Pokkaliibacter sp. MBI-7: one gene and its partner. The protein of the gene in region 1 binds, or shares a complex with, the protein of each later gene. Links are inferred from orthologs where the notes say so. Each region holds a gene or a part of one and is shown on either strand. Other genes may lie near its edges.

Region 1 (9,032 bases):
TATCGTCCTGCGGCTATCAAACAGCTGGAAACCCTGGCGAATGAAGTCGGGGTCAATTTCTTCCCCAGCCAAAGTAATCAAAAACCGCTCGATATCGCTCAGGCAGCTATTCAGCACGCCAAAATTCAGCACTACGATGTGGTGTTGCTGGATACTGCCGGCCGTCTGCATGTTGATGAAGCCATGATGGAGGAGGTGAAGCAGCTTCACGCTGCCGTCAAGCCCATCGAGACCCTGTTTGTGGTTGATGCCATGACGGGTCAGGACGCCGCCAATACTGCCAAGGCATTCAATGATGTGTTGCCATTGACGGGGGTCATTCTGACCAAGACCGACGGCGATGCTCGTGGCGGTGCGGCCTTGTCTGTTCGTTACATTACAGGTAAGCCCATCAAGTTTCTGGGGGTTGGTGAGAAAACCGAAGCCCTGTCGCCTTTCCATCCTGATCGTGTTGCCTCTCGTATTCTTGGTATGGGCGATGTGCTGTCGCTGATCGAAGAAGCTGAGCAGAAGATGGACCGCAGCAAGGCTGAGAAGCTGGCGTCCAAACTGAAGAAAGGCAAAGGTTTCGATCTGGAAGATTTCCGTGATCAGCTGCAACAGATGAGCAACATGGGAGGCATGGCTGGTCTGATGACCAAACTGCCGGGAATGGGGCAGCTGACCCAGAATGCTGATATGGGCGCAGCCGAAAAGAACATGAAGCAGATGGAGGCGATCATCAACTCCATGACTCCCAAAGAGCGACGTAATCCTGATCTGATTAACGGCCCACGCAAGCGTCGTATTGCCATGGGGTCCGGCACTCAGGTGCAGGACGTCAACAGACTGCTGAAACAGCACAAGCAGATGCAAAAAATGATGAAGCAGATCTCCGGCAAAGGTGGTCTGGCGAAGATGATGCGTGGCATGAAGAGTATGTTGCCACCAGGAATGGGCGGTGGCATGCCGCGTCTTTGATTTTTCTGTTAACTGTTTTTTTGCGCCATTGCAGGTGCTGGTAAGTGGTTGTGTCTCTGCTGAAAAAGTAAACAAAACCTTTGCCTGAGTTCGGTACTGCAAGTAGAATACTGCGCCTTATGACTCGGCAGACTTCCCTGAGAGGGCTGCCGGTTCCTAAAACGGTGGGCGATATCAAAACCCATCCAACACTCAATAGAGGATCGATCGCACATGGTAACTATCCGTTTGGCTCGTGGCGGCTCCAAAAAGCGTCCTTTCTACCACATCACTATTGCTGACCAGCGTAATGCACGCGACGGTCGCTTTATTGAGCGTGTAGGTTTCTTCAACCCCATCGCCCGTGGTGGTGAGCAGCGTCTGAACCTGGACATGGCTCGCGTTGCCTACTGGACCGAGAAAGGCGCACAACCTACTGATCGTGTTGCCCAACTGATCAAAGAAGCTGCCAAAGCCCAGGCTGCGGCGTAACTGATAGGGTAATGAGCTGAGATTTCCGGATCGCCTGATGCAAAGCAAAGAAAACCTGCTCGTCATGGGGCGCATTACCTCGGTGTACGGCATAAAAGGCTGGGTAAAGGTTTATTCCTTTACTGATCCGATGGAGAACATCTTTGCCTACACTCCCTGGAAGTTACAGCTTAACGGTCAGTGGCGAGAAATCGTTATTGATCAATGGCGTATTCATGGCCAGGGCTTGGTAGCCCATATTAAAGGTTGTGATGATCGTGAGGTGGCCCGGCAGTATTGCGAGGCTGACATCAACATTGATCAAGGCCAGTTACCTTCTCTTGAGGAAGGTGAGTATTACTGGCATCAGTTGGAAGGTTTGCAGGTGACGACCACTGAGGGCGTACTCCTTGGTGAGGTTGATCATCTGATGGCAACAGGCGCAAATGATGTGCTTGTGGTCCGACCCTGCGCAGGTAGTGTTGATGATCAGGAACGTCTGATCCCCTATCTGTTGGGTCATCATGTTAAGGAAGTGAGCCTGGAGCAGCAGCGTCTGGTTGTCGACTGGGATCCCAGTTTCTGAGGCCAATGACGTGTGGATAGGTGTTGTATCCCTGTTTCCAGAGATGTTCCGGGCTGTAGGCCTCTACGGCGTCACTGGTCGGGCAGTTAAAGAAGGCAAGCTTAGTCTGCAGTGCTGGAATCCACGGGATTTTACCCATGACCGGCATCGTACTGTAGACGACCGTCCCTACGGGGGAGGGCCTGGCATGCTGATGAAGGTGCAGCCGTTAACGGATGCAATTCATGCAGCTAAACAGGCTTCCAAGGTTAAGCCTCATGTGATCTATCTGTCGCCGCAAGGCCGCAAGCTGGATCAGCAGGGGGTAAGAGAGCTGGCTGGATACGACGCCCTGATTCTGGTGGCCGGGCGTTACGAAGGTATTGATGAACGGGTCATTCAAACCGAGATTGATACCGAGTGGTCGGTTGGTGACTTTGTGCTGAGTGGCGGTGAGCTGCCAGCCATGGTGATGATCGATGCTGTAGCGAGGATGCTTCCGGGGGTGCTGGGTCATGAAGGGTCTGCTGAGCAGGACTCCTTCAGTGCAGGATTGCTTGACTGTCCGCACTATACCCGCCCTGAAGACATGAGTGGGCTGGCGGTTCCGCCGGTGTTGTTGAGTGGCAATCATGCAGCGATTGAGCGCTGGAGAATGCAGCAGCAACTGGGCAGAACCTGGCAGCGCAGACCTGAATTACTGGAACGACTGGCTCTGACCAAACAACAGCAAAAGCTTTTGGCAGAATTTATCCGTATCGAGGCAGATAAGGCCGATGCGGACAAGAAATTAGGAGCGAGCGATGAGCAGCAAGAACCTGATCATTCAGCAGATCGAAGCTGAACAAATGAACAAAGAAGTCCCTGCTTTTGGCGCAGGTGACACTCTGGTTGTACAAGTACGTGTTGTGGAAGGTGATCGCACCCGTCTGCAGGCCTTTGAAGGCGTTGTAATCGGTAAGCGTAACCGTGGTCTGAACTCTGCTTTCACCCTGCGTAAGATTTCTCACGGTGTGGGCGTAGAGCGTACTTTCCAGACTTTCAGTGCTAGCATCGAATCCATCGCGGTTAAGCGCCGTGGTGACGTTCGTCAGGCTAAACTGTACTACCTGCGCGACCTGTCTGGTAAAGCAGCACGTATCAAAGAAAAAATCGTTGCCAAGAACAACGGCTAATAAGCTGTCTGTTTACGGAAACGTTCAAAAAGGTGGCCTAGGCCACCTTTTTGCATTTTGGGCAATGACTGCCTAGGGACTGTCGGGGAGGTGTTGTGGCGCGATGATCGATGCTCAGCGTATTGACCATTATCTGGATGCCTTGTGGCTGGAGAAGGGACTGAGTCAGCACAGTCTTGATGCCTATCGTCGTGATCTGACTGTCTATCTGCACTGGCTGGTAGAGGAGCGTGGGTTATCCCTGCTCGGTGTGTATGCCGATACCCTGCAGGACTATCTGTACTGGCAGTTCGAACGGCAGGCGAAAAGCTCGTCGGTGTCTCGCTACCTGTCTTGTTTGCGTGGTTTTTACCAGTATGCGGTACGGGAAAAGTGGCTGAGCGTTGATCCGTCAGCCTTGCTGACTCATCCCAAGCACGTTCGCCCTTTACCAAAAAGTCTGAGTGAGGATGATGTTGAAGCGTTGCTGCAGGCGCCGGATGTTGAAACGGCGCTGGGGTTACGTGATCGTGCCATGCTTGAAGTGCTTTACGCATCAGGCTTGCGTGTCAGTGAACTGGTGGGACTGGAGTTGAGTCAGCTTAGCTTGAGTCAGGGGCTGGCGCGAATCTGGGGTAAGGGCAGTAAGGAACGTCTGGTGCCACTGGGGGAAGAGGCGCTGTTCTGGCTGGAGCGCTATTGTCGTGATGGGCGTCCTGCGTTGTTGAAGGGGGAAAGTCCGGTGCTGTTTCCGTCTAACCGAGGTGTCGCCATGACGCGCCAGACCTTCTGGCACGCGATCAAGCGTCATGCGCTGACGGCCGGGATTAGTAGCGAGATTTCTCCTCATACCTTGCGCCATGCTTTTGCTACTCATCTGCTCAATCACGGCGCAGACTTGCGGGTGGTGCAGATGTTGTTGGGGCACAGTGATCTATCGACGACGCAAATCTATACCCATGTAGCTCGTGTGCGTTTGCAGCAGCTGCATGCAGAGCATCATCCGCGTGGATGATACTGACAACGGTAGTGCGTTGCCGTTAAAGATGAATTGGGGTAGCGTAGCCCACTTCGCAGACCTGAGTGACCGCCGTGAGGTGCGGTGCAGGGAGAGGGAACTTAGCCATGCCATTTCAGTCTCATCGGTATGTGCGAGCGAATTTTGAAATAGCCGAGGTGATGTCATGATATTCAAGCGCCTTGCCCTAGTGGCGGCTCTGCTCTGCAGTCATTCTGTGCTGGCCGCTACGCCGGAAGAGGTTATTCGTGCGGAACTGGATAAAGCCTATCCCGGTCTGCCCATTACCGAGATCGCACCGGCTGCCATCGATGGGATGTATGAAGTGGCGCTGGGCACGGGCGATATGCTCTATGCCAGCAAGGACGGTAAGCATTTTGTTGCTGGTAATCTGTTCGAAGTCAGTGACAAGGGCTTCATCAATTTGACCGAAGCCAAGCAGAATAAGGCGCGGGCACAGCTGATGGCGAGTGTGCCCAAAGATGCTGCGATTGTTTTCCCTGCAGAAGGGCAGCGTAAAGCCAGGCTCTTTGTATTTACCGATGTTGATTGTGGCTATTGCCGCATGCTGCATAAAGAAATTGGTGCACTGAATGCGAAGGGAATAGAAGTGAACTATCTGGCCTTCCCTCGTACCGGTATTAATAGCCCCACTTACGACAAGATGGTGTCGGTGTGGTGTTCAGATGATCCTCAGCAGGCACTGACCGAAGCGAAAACAGGCGCCGTTCCTGCAAGCAAGAGTTGTGATAATGCCGTTGCCAGCGACTATCGCTTAGGGCAGCGAATCGGTGTAACAGGAACACCTACGCTGGTCATGGAAGACGGTCGCGTCATTCCCGGCTATATGCCTGCAGACGAGCTGGCAAAAGCCATGGGGTTGTGATTATTCCCTTCTCTATCTGAGGCTTTCTTGTGCTTGCATGACACCGTATCGCATACCGATACGGTGTTTTGCTTATGCGCAGGTAAAAGCATCAAAGGCCCGCCGTTCCTGCGTTGACAGCAGCAATCCGGCCACTTAATGTGTACAGTCCTTTATCAGGCAGCCTGTGGTTGAGGTTGATATATGGCCAGAGGGTGTGGGGTGAAAGATGACCTCTGTTCTCAATATCTGGCCTGTCGTCCTGACTGATTGCCGCAGAATTTTCCGCCGTCTGAACTTCGTCGCATTCTTGCGCGACGATACTGAACCACCCACCGTCCAGATGGACACATGAAGGTGGTGCAGAGCAACCTGTGAAATGGGGTAAAAACTTGAAACCTGTCAAAGTTGGCCTGTGTGGCTTGGGTACCGTTGGTGCGGGTACTCTCAACGTCCTCAAACGCAACGCTGAAGAAATCTCCCGTCGTGCTGGTCGCCAGATTGTTATTGATCTGGTCAGTATTCGTCGCCCTCGTCCTGAACTGGATTTGGCTGGCATTCGCACGACCACGGATATTATGGACGTGGCCAACGACCCTGACATTGATATTCTTGTTGAGCTGATCGGCGGCTATGACAACGCCCATGAGCTGGTCATGACGGCCATCAGGAACGGAAAACATGTGGTCACTGCCAACAAGGCGCTGATTGCTGTGCATGGTAACGAGATTTTTGCAGCTGCCCGTGAAAACAAAGTCATGGTCGCTTTTGAGGCTTCTGTGGCAGGCGGTATCCCGATTATCAAGGCGATCCGCGAAGGTCTTTCCGCCAATACCATCCAATGGGTGGCAGGTATCATCAATGGCACTGGCAACTTCATCCTTACCGAAATGCGGGAGAAGGGGCGTGATTTTGCTGATGTGCTGAAAGAGGCGCAGGCGCTGGGTTACGCTGAGGCGGATCCTACCTTCGATGTAGAAGGTATCGACGCTGCGCACAAGCTGACGATCCTGGGTTCGCTGGCCTTTGGTATCCCATTGCAGTTTGAACGTACCTTTACTGAAGGGATCAGCCGGATTGCACCTGAAGATGTCACCTATGCGGAGGCGCTGGGGTACACCATCAAGCATCTGGGGATCGCCCGTCGTACCGTAAATGGTGTTGAACTTCGTGTACATCCGACGCTTATTCCGACCAAGTGTCTGCTGGCAGCGGTTAATGGTGTGAAAAATGCTGTCATGGTGCAGGGTGATGCTGTCGGTCCTACTCTTTATTACGGCGCCGGTGCGGGAGCTGAGCCAACTGCTTCTGCGGTAGTCGCTGACATCATTGATGTCACCCGTACCCTGACTGCTGATCCGAACAACCGTGTTCCGCACCTGGCATTCCAGCCAGATCATCTGTCTGACCTGCCGGTTGTGCAGGTTGATGAGATCGAAACCGCTTACTATCTGCGCATGCAGGTTAAAGAAAAGCCCGGTGTGCTGGCACAGATTACCCGTATCCTGAGTGATGCCGGGATCAGCATTGAAGCCCTGCTGCAGAAAGAGCATGGCACAGCCAATGCTCCGGTGATCATCCTCACCAAGCAGGTGCGTGAAGGTAATATGAATCAGGCCATTACGGCCATTGAACAACTGGACGACGTACAGGGGCAGGTAACCCGGATGCGTGTGGAACATCTGGATCTGGCCTGAGGAAGCAGCAATGAAATATATCAGTACTCGTGGCCAAGCGCCGGTGCTGGGCTTTGAGGAAGTGTTGCTGGCCGGTCTGGCCAGCGATGGTGGGCTCTATGTACCCGAGCAACTGCCTGGCTTCAGCAAGGAAGAAATCACCAGCTGGCGTGGGCTTTCTTACGCTGATCTGGCCTTCAAGGTGATTCAACCTTTCGTCGCTGGCGCTATTGCTGACGCTGACCTGAAAACCATGATTGACGATACCTACAAGGTGTTCCGTCATCGTGCCGTCGCACCGTTACAGCAGCTCGACAGCAATGAGTGGGTGCTGGAGCTATTCCATGGCCCGACACTGGCGTTCAAGGATTTTGCCCTGCAGCTGTTGGGTCGTCTGATGGATCATGTGCTGGCCAAGCGTGGTGAGCGTCTGGTGATCATGGGAGCGACATCGGGGGACACCGGTTCCGCCGCGATCGAAGGCTGCCGTCACTGTGAGCATGTGGATATTTTTATTCTGCATCCTTATCAGCGCGTATCCGAAGTTCAGCGCCGACAGATGACGACGGTGTTGGCCGATAATGTCCATAACATCGCTCTGGAAGGCAATTTCGATGACTGCCAGCAGATGGTCAAGGACAGCTTCGCCAATCAGGCCTTCCTTAAAGGTGCTCGACTCGGAGCGGTCAACTCGATCAACTGGGCACGCATCATGTCCCAGATCGTTTATTACTTTGCCGCAGGTCTGGCGCTGGGGGCACCGGATCGTGAAGTGTCGTTCTCGGTACCGACCGGTAACTTCGGCGATATCTTCGCCGGTTATCTGGCCAAACAGATGGGCCTGCCGATTCAGCAGCTGGTGGTAGCTACTAACCGCAATGATATTCTTCATCGTGCGATCAGCAGTAACGACATGAGCCGTCAGGGTCTGGTGCATACCCTGTCACCGTCCATGGACATCATGGTATCCAGCAACTTTGAACGCATGCTGTTTGAGATCTATGGCCGTGATGGCGCGGCTATCAATGACCTGATGCAGCGCTTCCGCAACGAATCGGTCAGTCTTGATCCTGCCCGCTGGGAGTCCGTACGTGAGCTGTTTGACAGCTTCTGCGTCAATGATGATGACACTGTAGCGACAATTGCCGAGGTGCATGCTGAGACGGGCTACCTGCTTGATCCGCATACGGCCATTGGTGTTCGTGCTGCACGTGCCTGTCGCCGGGATAACAATGTACCTATGGTGACACTGGCCACGGCACATCCCGTCAAATTCCCTGATGCCATTATCAAGGCGGAACTACAGACTCCGGCCCTGCCTGAGGCCATGGCCGATCTGTTCGAGCGTGATGAGCGCTACCAGGTGCTGGCTAATGATTTGCAGCAGGTGCAGGGTTACATGGCTGCTACCCTGAAAATCTGAGAGCCCAATCACATACTGCTGCAAGTCGGTTCACAGGCCTCCGCCAGGACGGCTCTGTACTGACTTGCTCAGTCGTGAGTAGGCCTTTGGTGGAGTTGCCTGTGACTGCTGTTGGAATGTGAATGGAATCACTGCTGTATTATGCTGCCAAGCTGTTCTGGTTTCTGATGAGGCCGGAGCAGCTGTGTCTGGTGCTGCTTATTCTTGCCTGGTGGCTGATTCGTGCTGGCCGTCGGCTGGGTCAGCATCTGCTGGCGGGCGTCATCCTGTTTTTTGCCCTGTTGAGCGTGTGGCCCGTAGGCGACTATCTTCTGCAACCTCTGGAGGATCGTTTTCAGCGGGCGTCACTGACGACAGACATCGCCGGGATTATCGTCCTGGGGGGCGGGGAAGAGGCGGAGTTATCCAAAGCCCGCGGTACCGAAGAGTTCAACTGGGCCGCAGAGCGGTACATGGCATTGCTTCCGTTGTTGCAGAGTTATCCGCAAGCCAAAGTTCTGGTGAGTGGTGCCAGCGGTAATCCACTGGCACAGCATATCAGTGGGGCCATTGTGGCTGAGCGCTGGTTGCGCGATGCGGGGGTCAAAGCTGATATCGTGTTTGAGCACAAGGCACGCAATACCTGGGAAAATGCCAGTAATCTGCAGCCCTGGCACTATCAGGATTCGCGGCCCTGGCTGCTGGTGACATCTGCTTTCCATATGCCCCGGGCTGTAGGTGTCTTTCGTAAGCAAGGCTGGAATGTAGTCGCCTATCCGGTGGACTATCGCAGTTTTCCGCCCGGGCAGTCGCATATCAATACCAATCTTTCCGAAAACCTGTTCACCTTGTCAGTTGGCTTGCGTGAGTGGGTTGGCTTGCTCGCGTATCATCTGACCGGGCGAACCTCATCCTGGCTGCCGGCTCCCTGAGCTGGTAGTG
Region 2 (9,094 bases), on another replicon or contig:
CTGGGGATTCAGGTGAGCACAGGTAATGGCCCTGCACTCCATGCCGATCAGGTGCTGTACGCGACGGGTCGTGTTGCCAATACTCAGGGTCTTGGGCTGGAGGCGGCGGGGGTAGCCCTGGATAACAAAGGTGCGGTCAAGGTCAACAACCGGTTCCAGACCTCTGTACCTTCCATCTACGCGCTGGGAGATGTTATTGACCGCGTGCAGCTGACGCCGGTGGCGTTGGCGGAAGGCACCTTCCTGGCTAATCATCTGTACGGGGAAGGGCGCCCTGAGCCTGACTACGACAACATTCCCACTGCGGTTTTCTGTCATCCCAATATTGGCACCGTGGGCTTGAGTGAGGAACAGGCCAGAGAGCGCTATGGCAACATCAAGGTCTTCCGTTCAGAGTTCCGGCCCCTGCGTCATACCCTGAGTGGCAGTGATGAACGCTGTCTGATGAAGCTGATCGTTGATTCCGCTACTGATAAGGTTGTCGGTGTGCACATGGCAGGAGCGGAGGCCGGGGAGATCATCCAGGGGATTGGTATTGCACTGAAGGCCGGTGCCACCAAAGCGGTGTTTGATGCCACGATTGGTATCCATCCCACCGCGGCAGAAGAGTTCGTCACGATGAGAACACCTGCGCGTTAATCAGCGCTTTTGCATCTGAGGCGGCTTTAGGCCGCCTCAGACTGCTGACATAGCCCTCGCCCTCGGGCGGGGGTTCCTATAATCGGGCCATGCTAAAAGACAGAGCCCCACCCAGTCCGGATGGGAGTTTGTCTGCATCGACGAACTCGTCCCCGCCGATCACCTGTTGCGCAAGATCGACAAGACCATCGATTTCAGCTTCATCCATGAACGGGTCAAAGACCTCTACTGCAGGGACAATGGCCGGCCCGCGCTCGATCCGACTGTTCAAGCTGCTGCTCCTCGGTTATCCCTACGGTGTGCGCAGTGAACGCCAGTTGATTCGCGATGTGCAGGTCAACGTCGCCTATCGCTGGTTCCTGGGGTTGAACCTCACCGACAAGGTGCCCGATGCCTCAACGTTGAGTCAGAACCGACGCCGCCGTTTCAACGAGTCCAAGGTGTACCAGCAGATCTTCGATGAGATCGTACTGCAGGCGATGCGTAAGAAACTGGTCTCCGGCAAGACGCTGTACACCGACTCCACCCATTTGAAGGCCAATACCAACAAGAACAAACGGCAAGCAAAAGGCTTCTTCTACCTGGATCACCGTACCGTGGATGGGCGCTGCAACATCATCACCGATGTTCACCTGACGCCCGGCAATGTCCACGACAGCGTACCTTACCTGAGGCGTCTGGATCGACAGGCGGAGCGGTTCGGCTTCGAGATCCGGTCGGTGGGGCTGGAGGCCGGTTACTGCACGGCGGGCATCTGCACAGGTTTGGAGGCGCGCCAGATCTACGGCGTCATCGGCGGCCGACCCACCGTAAGGGCTACTTCTACAAGCGGGAATACCACGACGACGCCGAGCAGGATCGTTATACCTGCCCTGATATACAAGACCACCGATCGCAACGGCTACCGCCACTGCCGCTCAGACCCTGATCGCTGTTTTAACTGCCTACAGCGAGAGCGCTGTACCGGCAACGTGAAAGGGGAAAAGACGCTGACACGTCATGTCTGGGAGGACAGTAAGGAGCGGATCAGCCAGCACCGCTTGAGCTCGGGAGGGCAACTTCTCTATCAGCGCCGCAAGGAAACGGTAGAGCGAAGCTTTGCCGATGCCAAAGAACTGCACGGTTAGCACTATGCCCGCCCCGCGCTTTGCTGAACTCAGCGACGGAAACGTTGCAGTAGACGGCAGAAAAACAAAACCCCGATCAAAATGACCGGGGTTTGTCAGTATCCCAAAATGGCCCGAAGGCCATTTTTTGTTCTGCATGTATGCTTTTGCTGCTTAACGAGTGGGTAGCACGTCTTTCAGCTTGGCACGCATGCTGCGCAGGCAAGTCTCAGTTGTCGCCCAGTCGATGCAGGCATCGGTAATTGATACGCCGTATTTCAATTCGCTCAGATCGGCCGGGATGGACTGACTGCCCCAGTTGATATGGCTCTCGATCATCAGACCCATGATGGATTTGTTGCCTTCCAGAATCTGGTTGGCGACGTTGTCTGCGACCAGAGGCTGCAGTGCAGGATCTTTGTTGGAGTTGGCGTGGCTGCAGTCAACCATGATGTTGGTCGAGACACCTGCCTTACTCAGTTGCTGTTCGCAAAGCGCGACGTTGACGGAGTCGTAGTTGGGTTTGCTGTTGCCGCCGCGCAGTACGACATGGCCATACTGGTTACCGCGAGTGCGGGTGATGGCCACTTTGCCCTGATCATCGATACCCAGGAAGTTATGCGGGTGTGACACTGACTGAAGGGCATTAATGGCGACGCCCAGGCCACCGTCCGTTCCATTCTTGAAGCCGATAGCGCAGGACAAGCCGCTTGCCATCTCACGGTGAGTCTGTGATTCAGTGGTACGAGCGCCAATGGCTGACCAGCTGATCAGGTCCTGAAGATACTGTGGAGAGATAGGGTCCAGTGCTTCTGTTGCCAGGGGGAGGCCAAGCTCGGACAGATCGAGCAGCAACTTGCGAGCGGTATAAAGACCGGTCTCGATGTCAAAGGAATCATCCAGATAGGGGTCGTTGATCAGGCCTTTCCAACCGACAGTAGTGCGGGGCTTCTCAAAATACACACGCATGACGATATAAAGGGTATCAGACAGCTCTTCCGCCAGGGCTTTGAGGCGTTTTGCATAGTCTTTGGCCGCTTCTACGTCATGGATGGAGCAGGGGCCAATCACCACCATCAGGCGGTGGTCCTGACGGTCCAGAATGTTACGCACGATATCACGGCCTGTTAGCACGGTATTACGTGCGCGCTCAGAAATGGGTAGCTTGGCTTTCAACTCATCGGGTGTTGAAAGCAGCGTCTGGGATTCGATATTGAGGTTTTCTACACGTGAATCTGTCATTTTCTTTCCTGGCCTTGCGGCCTTTATACTAAGCCCTTTGTGTGACGGCCATGCCGTCCCCCCGAGCTTTGTACCATAGTGAGCTCAGGCACAGAAGCCCATAAGATTCAAACTATTGGCTTAATAGCCTGCATTTCTTTGTTGTTCTGACTGGTATGTGAACGATTGAGATATGCAGGGCCTGACGACGGTTGGGGAACTTCTGACGGTCGAAACGCTCTATGCCATATCTGTCCTTATTTTCCGGTATCTGCATGTTACGCATAGTATTCGCCTGCCTGCTGGGCATTCTGATATCACCCGCTTACGCTGGGTTGTTCGATAAATCTTCAAATACTGAGCCGTTGCCGGTCGATCAGGCTTTTGTGATGTCGGTTGATCACAATGCGAAGGGCGAGGTGGCGCTGAGCTGGTATATCAGCCCGAGTTACTATCTCTACAAAGACAAGATCAAGGTCGAGGTATCCGGCAGTCAGGTGGAGAGCCTGATGCTGCCCGATCCGGGCGAGGAGAAGCCGGATCCTCTGTTCGGTAAGGTCGTGGTGTATCACCAGCAGGCTCATGCACAAATTTCTCTTGCTCGAGATGAGAGTGCGGCTGCTGCGGATACTCTCACAGTTACCTATCAGGGGTGCTGGGAAGGAGGGATTTGCTTTCCTCCTGTACAGCAGCAGCTGAAGGTGACAGATATTCCCGTTCGTACCAGCGACAGCATAAATACTCCCGTCTTACCGGCTGGCAGTGTGGAGAGCAGCAAGCTCTCCGGGCCTGCAGAGTCTGTTCAGGGACAAGGTGTCACTGCGCCTCCGGAAGGCGAGCAGATATCTGCCAGCAGCGCGGGCTCATGGTTTTTGGCGGGACAGGCTGACTTCCTGCAGCTGCTGAAACAGCAGAGTAGCTGGGTCATTGTGCTGGCCTTCTTTATTGCCGGTCTGGGTCTGTCCTTCACGCCCTGTGTGTTTCCAATGATTCCCATTCTTTCCAGCATGATTGCGGGCCAACAAGGGATGATGTCCAGCCGACGTGCTTTTTTTCTTTCCCTGACCTATGTGCTGGCCATGGGAGTGACCTACACGATCGCGGGGGTGATCGCTGGATTATTTGGCGCCAATCTTCAGGCACAGCTACAAGCACCATGGATACTGATCTTGCTTGCTCTGTTCTTTGTGACCTTTGCGCTGGCGATGTTTGGGGTGTTTACCCTTCAGTTGCCCTCAGCATTGCAAAGTCACATTAGTGTTGCTGCCAATCGGAAGAATGGGAGCGGATGGCTTGGAATTGCCATGATGGGCATGCTTTCAGCACTGATTGTTGGACCCTGTGTGGCTGCTCCGCTGGCTGGCGCATTGATCTTCATCGGCCAGCAGGGGAGTGCAGGGCTTGGCGCGGCAGCACTCTTTGCCATGAGCCTTGGGATGGGGGTGCCATTATTGATAGTCGGCACGTCTGCGGGGCATATCCTGCCGAGAGCCGGCGCCTGGATGGAATCGGTCAAGCACGTTTTCGGCGTACTGATGTTACTGATGGCTTTGTGGCTGTTGGAGCGCGTATTGCCACTGGGATTAGTGCTGGCTTTGCTGGCCATTGTATTGCTGCTGGCGGCTGTCGTGTTGGGCGCATTACAGCCTCTTGATAATAATGCCGGTGCGGGAAGGCGTCTGGGTAAGGGTATTGCACTGCTTGTGCTGTTGTACTCAGTCGTATTGCTGGTGGGACTGGCAGGTGGTAGTCGCAATCCACTTGCTCCCCTGGCAGTCTATGCGGAGAGTAGTCATGAAGGTAACGTCAGTACGGAGTTGAATTTTCACACTGTCACGACCTGGGCGGAATTACAGCAGCAGCTGGCTCAAGCCAAAGAGCAGGGGCGTCCGGTGATGATGGACTTTTATGCTGACTGGTGTATCTCCTGCAAGGAGCTGGACGCTTTTACCTTCAAAGATGCGGCTGTCATGCAGGAGCTGAAAAGCTTTCACCTGATCCGTGTTGATCTGACCGCGAACACGGCAGACCATCAGCGCATGTACAAATTTTACGAGCTGGTTGGCCCTCCAGCGTTGGTTTTCTATTCCTCTCAGGGTGATCTGATGCGGTCGATGAGCTGGTCTGGCGTATTGTCAGCCGAGCAACTGTTGCGTCACCTGTCCAGGATGCCCATCTGACCTGAGGCAAGCCCGGAGTCCTGCTGTTGAGCGTCGCTTCGGGCTGGCAAGCTTCATCTTTCAGGATCGGCATGGTGCACGGATACAATTCTCACTTGTGAAATCCCATGGCCTTATCTAAATTATCGAAAAAGGAATATTCGGGTCCTTTTGTATAACGGTTATTTATAACAGTTCGCACTGCCCGGAAAGCAATAACCAGATACGGCCAGGGGGAATGCATGAAGCTCCAGCAATTACGCTATATCTGGGAAGTCGCCAAACACGATCTGAATGTGTCAGCGACGGCCCAAAGTCTCTATACCTCCCAGCCAGGCATCAGCAAGCAGATCAGACTTCTCGAAGATGAGTTAGGCGTCGAAATTTTTTCCCGTAGCGGTAAGCATCTCACCCATGTCACTCCTGCCGGTGAAAGCATTCTCAGTATGGCAGGAGAAATTCTGCGTCGGGTTGAAAGTATTAAACAGGTTGCACAAGAGTTCAGTAATGAGCGTAAGGGCAGCCTGTCCATTGCTACGACCCATACCCAGGCGCGTTATGCGTTACCGCCTGTGATCAAGAGTTTTATGGGACGCTATCCGGACGTCAGTCTGCATATGCATCAGGGAACTCCGATGCAAATTGCTGAAGAGGCAGCAGATGGTACTGTCGATTTTGCGATTGCCACCGAGGCGATGGAGCATTTCAGTGATCTGATCATGATGCCTTGCTACACCTGGAACCGTTCAGTCGTGGTGCCGCGTAATCATCCGTTGACGCAGGTAGGCAAACTGACGCTTGAGGATGTGGCTCGTTATCCGTTAGTGACTTATGTGTTCGGCTTTACTGGTCGCAGCAAACTCGACGATGCGTTCAATAGCAAGGGGCTTCACCCTCGTGTGGTCTTTACCGCGGTGGATGCTGATGTGATCAAGACGTACGTACGCTTGGGGTTAGGGGTCGGCATTATTGCCTCCATGGCAGTGTTGCCGGAGGTCGATGATGATCTGGTGGCACTGGATGCCAGTGAGCTGTTTGAGCCCAGTCAGACGAAAATTGGCTTCCGTAAGGGTACCTTCCTGCGTGGTTATATGTACGACTTCCTCGAATTGTTTGCCCCTCATCTGACCCGTGATCGGGTTCAGAAAGCAGGTGAGTGCACATCACGGCAGGAAATCGATGAACTCTTTGCTGATGTTAAGTTACCTGAACATTAACGCCTGATGCTCTCTCCCCGCTGCGATATCTGATCTGCAGCGGGGCTTTGTATTACGAGCTTGCTGCAATTAAGCCAGCGCTCTGAGCAAATTGCCTATCTTGCTTAAGGTCTCCTGATACTCCGACTCCTCAACGGAGTCTGCGACCAGGCCGCCTCCCGCCCAGCAATGCGCCTGACCCTGATGGAACAGCACTGTTCTGATGGCGATATTGGTGTCCATACGACCGTGCAGGCTGATGTAGCCGATGCTGCCGCAGTAGACGCTACGCCTGTGAGGCTCCAGTTCTTCAATGATTTCCATCGCGCGAATCTTGGGGGCGCCGGTAATAGAGCCGCCGGGAAAGGCTCCCTTCAGCAGGTCGAGACGGTCAGCTGAGTTGCGTAGTCTGCCGGTTACTGTACTGACCAGATGATGAACGTTGGGGTAGCTTTCCACGTCAAAAAGCAGTGGCACCTGAACACTCCCAACCTCGCAGCTTCGGCCAAGGTCATTGCGCAGCAAATCGACGATCATCAGGTTCTCTGCACGATCCTTCTCGCTATTGCGCAGTTGCTCCATCAGTTGTTGATCTTCATTAGTGGTCGTGCCTCTTGGAATGGTGCCTTTGATCGGCTTGGTTTCCACCTGAAGTTGATTAACAGCCAGAAAACGCTCTGGCGAAAGGCAGCAGATGTCACCTTGGGGCAAAGAAAGGTAGGCAGCAAAAGGAGTAGGGGCCTGCTTACGCAGTCGAAGATATGCCTGCCAGCTATCCCCCCGGAAATTTGTGCTGAAGCGTTGTGCCAGATTGACCTGATAACAGTCACCTGCATGAATGTAGTCTTTGACGCTACGGAACTTTTCACCGTATTGAGCCCGATCCATGTTGCTTGACCAGGGGGACGTCAGTTCAAAAGCAGAAGGTTCTGATGGTGCTTGCTGAGAGAGGTAACGCTGGATAAGAAATTCAGCAGAGTAGGGGCATTGAGGATGGATGACCAGCCAGCTTGATTGTTTGGCATGATCGGTAACCCTTGCCCAGGAGTACAGCCCTAAATACATGTCGGGCAAGGCTATATCGTGATCTGCCAGCTGCGGCATATGTTCAACAACTCTGCCCAGATCATATGACCAGTAACCTAACAAACCGCCATAAAAGGGAATGTCAGGATGATCGGTGTCGGTGCTGATCTGCCCGAAGCGCAACAGCAGGTGCTCTGTCGCCAAGAAGGGATCGTCCGGGCAGGGCAATATCCTCCCTGAGGCATCCTGCAAACAGATACCTTGGCCGGGGGTGTAAGAGAGTACAAAGAGTGGATCGCAGGCAGCGATATCAAATCGGCCATCGCGTGAGTGGGGCGCGTTGGAGTCGAGTAGAACAGGGTATGTTCCCGCCTTGATGCCAACAAAAGCATCTTCAGCATTCAGATATGGCAGTGAAATAAATTGCACTCGAACGACTCCTGGTAGCGAAGCAGGGAATTCTACCCAGCCAGATAAGAAAGGTGTAGGCTAACAACGGTTGGCTCCTGGAGCCCATAGTTCTGGTATATCGCGATGTGACTCAATGTTGCTGATTCTGAGGTCCGGAAATCAGCCAGGTGACAGAGAATAGGGTGGCTACTTTCATCTGCTCGCCAGTGATATACCGCAGTTTTGTTCCAAACCCGCAGTCTCGCAGTCGGAACTCATGATCCAGCAAAGTTACTCAGTGGTACGCCGCAGTTTTTCAGTGAACGGCGTAGATGTTTCCTATCAGATATATACCAACAATGTTGCCTCTTCTTCCGAACGCTTGTTGCTGCTGCATGGCGCGGGTGTGGCAGGGGAGCTGACCTGGTCTGCGATTGTCGAGCATCTGGATCATTGGGGTCAGATACTCGTGCCGGATTTGCGAGGAATGGGGGAAACCCGTTACCTGGACGGCAGTGAATCCACTTTTACCGTGCAGGAAGTGTGTGATGATGTTGTGCGTCTGCTGGATCAGCTCGGGTGGTGGCGTTTCGATCTGGGTGGCTACTCCTTCGGGGGGTTAATAGCCATGTTGCTTAAGCAGCGTAATCCTTCACGAGTGGGACAGCTTTATCTGCTGGAGCCTGCACTGCTGGACCGAGCCGATATCAATGAGGTCAGGAGTATTCGTGAGCGTTACTCTGAGGCGGCACAGCATATTCGCCAACAGCATGATCCCAGTGATGGAATTCGTTTGTTTCTCGATACCATTGCGCCGGGGCGCAATCGATCAGACAAAACCGAGTCTATGACGATCAGCCGTTTGGCAGAGCGACCGTTAGGATTTGCCAATGCACTGGACTCTGTGACTCGCTCGGCCCATGAGGTCGAGCGGGATCAGTTGCTTGAGCATTTACAGCACGCAGAATTATTTGCGGGTGGGCGTAGTGTTCGCGAGTTGCATGATCACTATCTTCATCTGGCCAGGCAAAACACCATGGTTAACTACCATGAGGTGAAAGGTACGGATCACTCGTTGCCTTATCAAAAACCACGGCAGATTGCCCGGTTGATGAACGAGGCACGTCAACGCTATACAAACAGTTAGTGTTTAACGCTTTTACCTGGCGGATGTTTGGAGTCGCAATAAATTTACGGGATGGCTGATGTACAAACTGATCATATTTGACTGGGATGGAACGCTTATCGATTCTGCACAGCGAATCACACAATGTATGCTGCGGGCAGCCAAAGATGCCGGGCTTGCTCAGCCGAGCGCTAGTCAGATCAGGGAATTGATCGGGTTGGGTTTGCCTGA

What was found.
Region 2: the proteins of QCD60_RS05255 (region 1) and dsbD are in contact, whole or in part, in a crystal structure (PDB 1JZD), measured with the Escherichia coli proteins. The link is inferred for Pokkaliibacter sp. MBI-7 from one-to-one orthologs.

The regions. Positions count from the first base shown.
Region 1 is NZ_JARVTG010000001.1:1,176,772-1,185,803, reverse strand. Bases 3,302-6,173 are described here. They hold QCD60_RS05255 (DsbC family protein), read left to right. Parts: upstream 3,302-4,313; coding sequence 4,314-5,033; downstream 5,034-6,173. Other genes in these bases: QCD60_RS05250 (homoserine dehydrogenase), read left to right, coding at 5,405-6,173; xerD (site-specific tyrosine recombinase XerD), read left to right, coding at 3,302-4,144. Outside these bases: ffh (signal recognition particle protein), read left to right, coding at 1-960; rpsP (30S ribosomal protein S16), read left to right, coding at 1,174-1,431; ribosome maturation factor RimM, read left to right, coding at 1,469-1,996; tRNA (guanosine(37)-N1)-methyltransferase TrmD, read left to right, coding at 2,007-2,819; rplS (50S ribosomal protein L19), read left to right, coding at 2,779-3,150; more of xerD, read left to right, coding at 3,254-3,301; more of QCD60_RS05250, read left to right, coding at 6,174-6,709; thrC (threonine synthase), read left to right, coding at 6,720-8,111; QCD60_RS05240 (YdcF family protein), read left to right, coding at 8,234-9,022. UniProt on the Escherichia coli protein: Acts as a disulfide isomerase, interacting with incorrectly folded proteins to correct non-native disulfide bonds.
Region 2 is NZ_JARVTG010000002.1:492,371-501,464, forward strand. What follows is about bases 2,760-5,693. They hold dsbD (protein-disulfide reductase DsbD), read left to right. Parts: upstream 2,760-3,241; coding sequence 3,242-5,146; downstream 5,147-5,693. Other genes in these bases: QCD60_RS21905 (3-deoxy-7-phosphoheptulonate synthase), read right to left, coding at 2,760-2,987; cysB (HTH-type transcriptional regulator CysB), read left to right, coding at 5,368-5,693. Also shown: gor (glutathione-disulfide reductase), read left to right, coding at 1-639; more of QCD60_RS21905, read right to left, coding at 1,920-2,759; more of cysB, read left to right, coding at 5,694-6,342; pabB (aminodeoxychorismate synthase component I), read right to left, coding at 6,412-7,776; QCD60_RS21925 (alpha/beta hydrolase), read left to right, coding at 8,015-8,884; QCD60_RS21930 (HAD-IA family hydrolase), read left to right, coding at 8,943-9,094. UniProt on the Escherichia coli protein: Required to facilitate the formation of correct disulfide bonds in some periplasmic proteins and for the assembly of the periplasmic c-type cytochromes.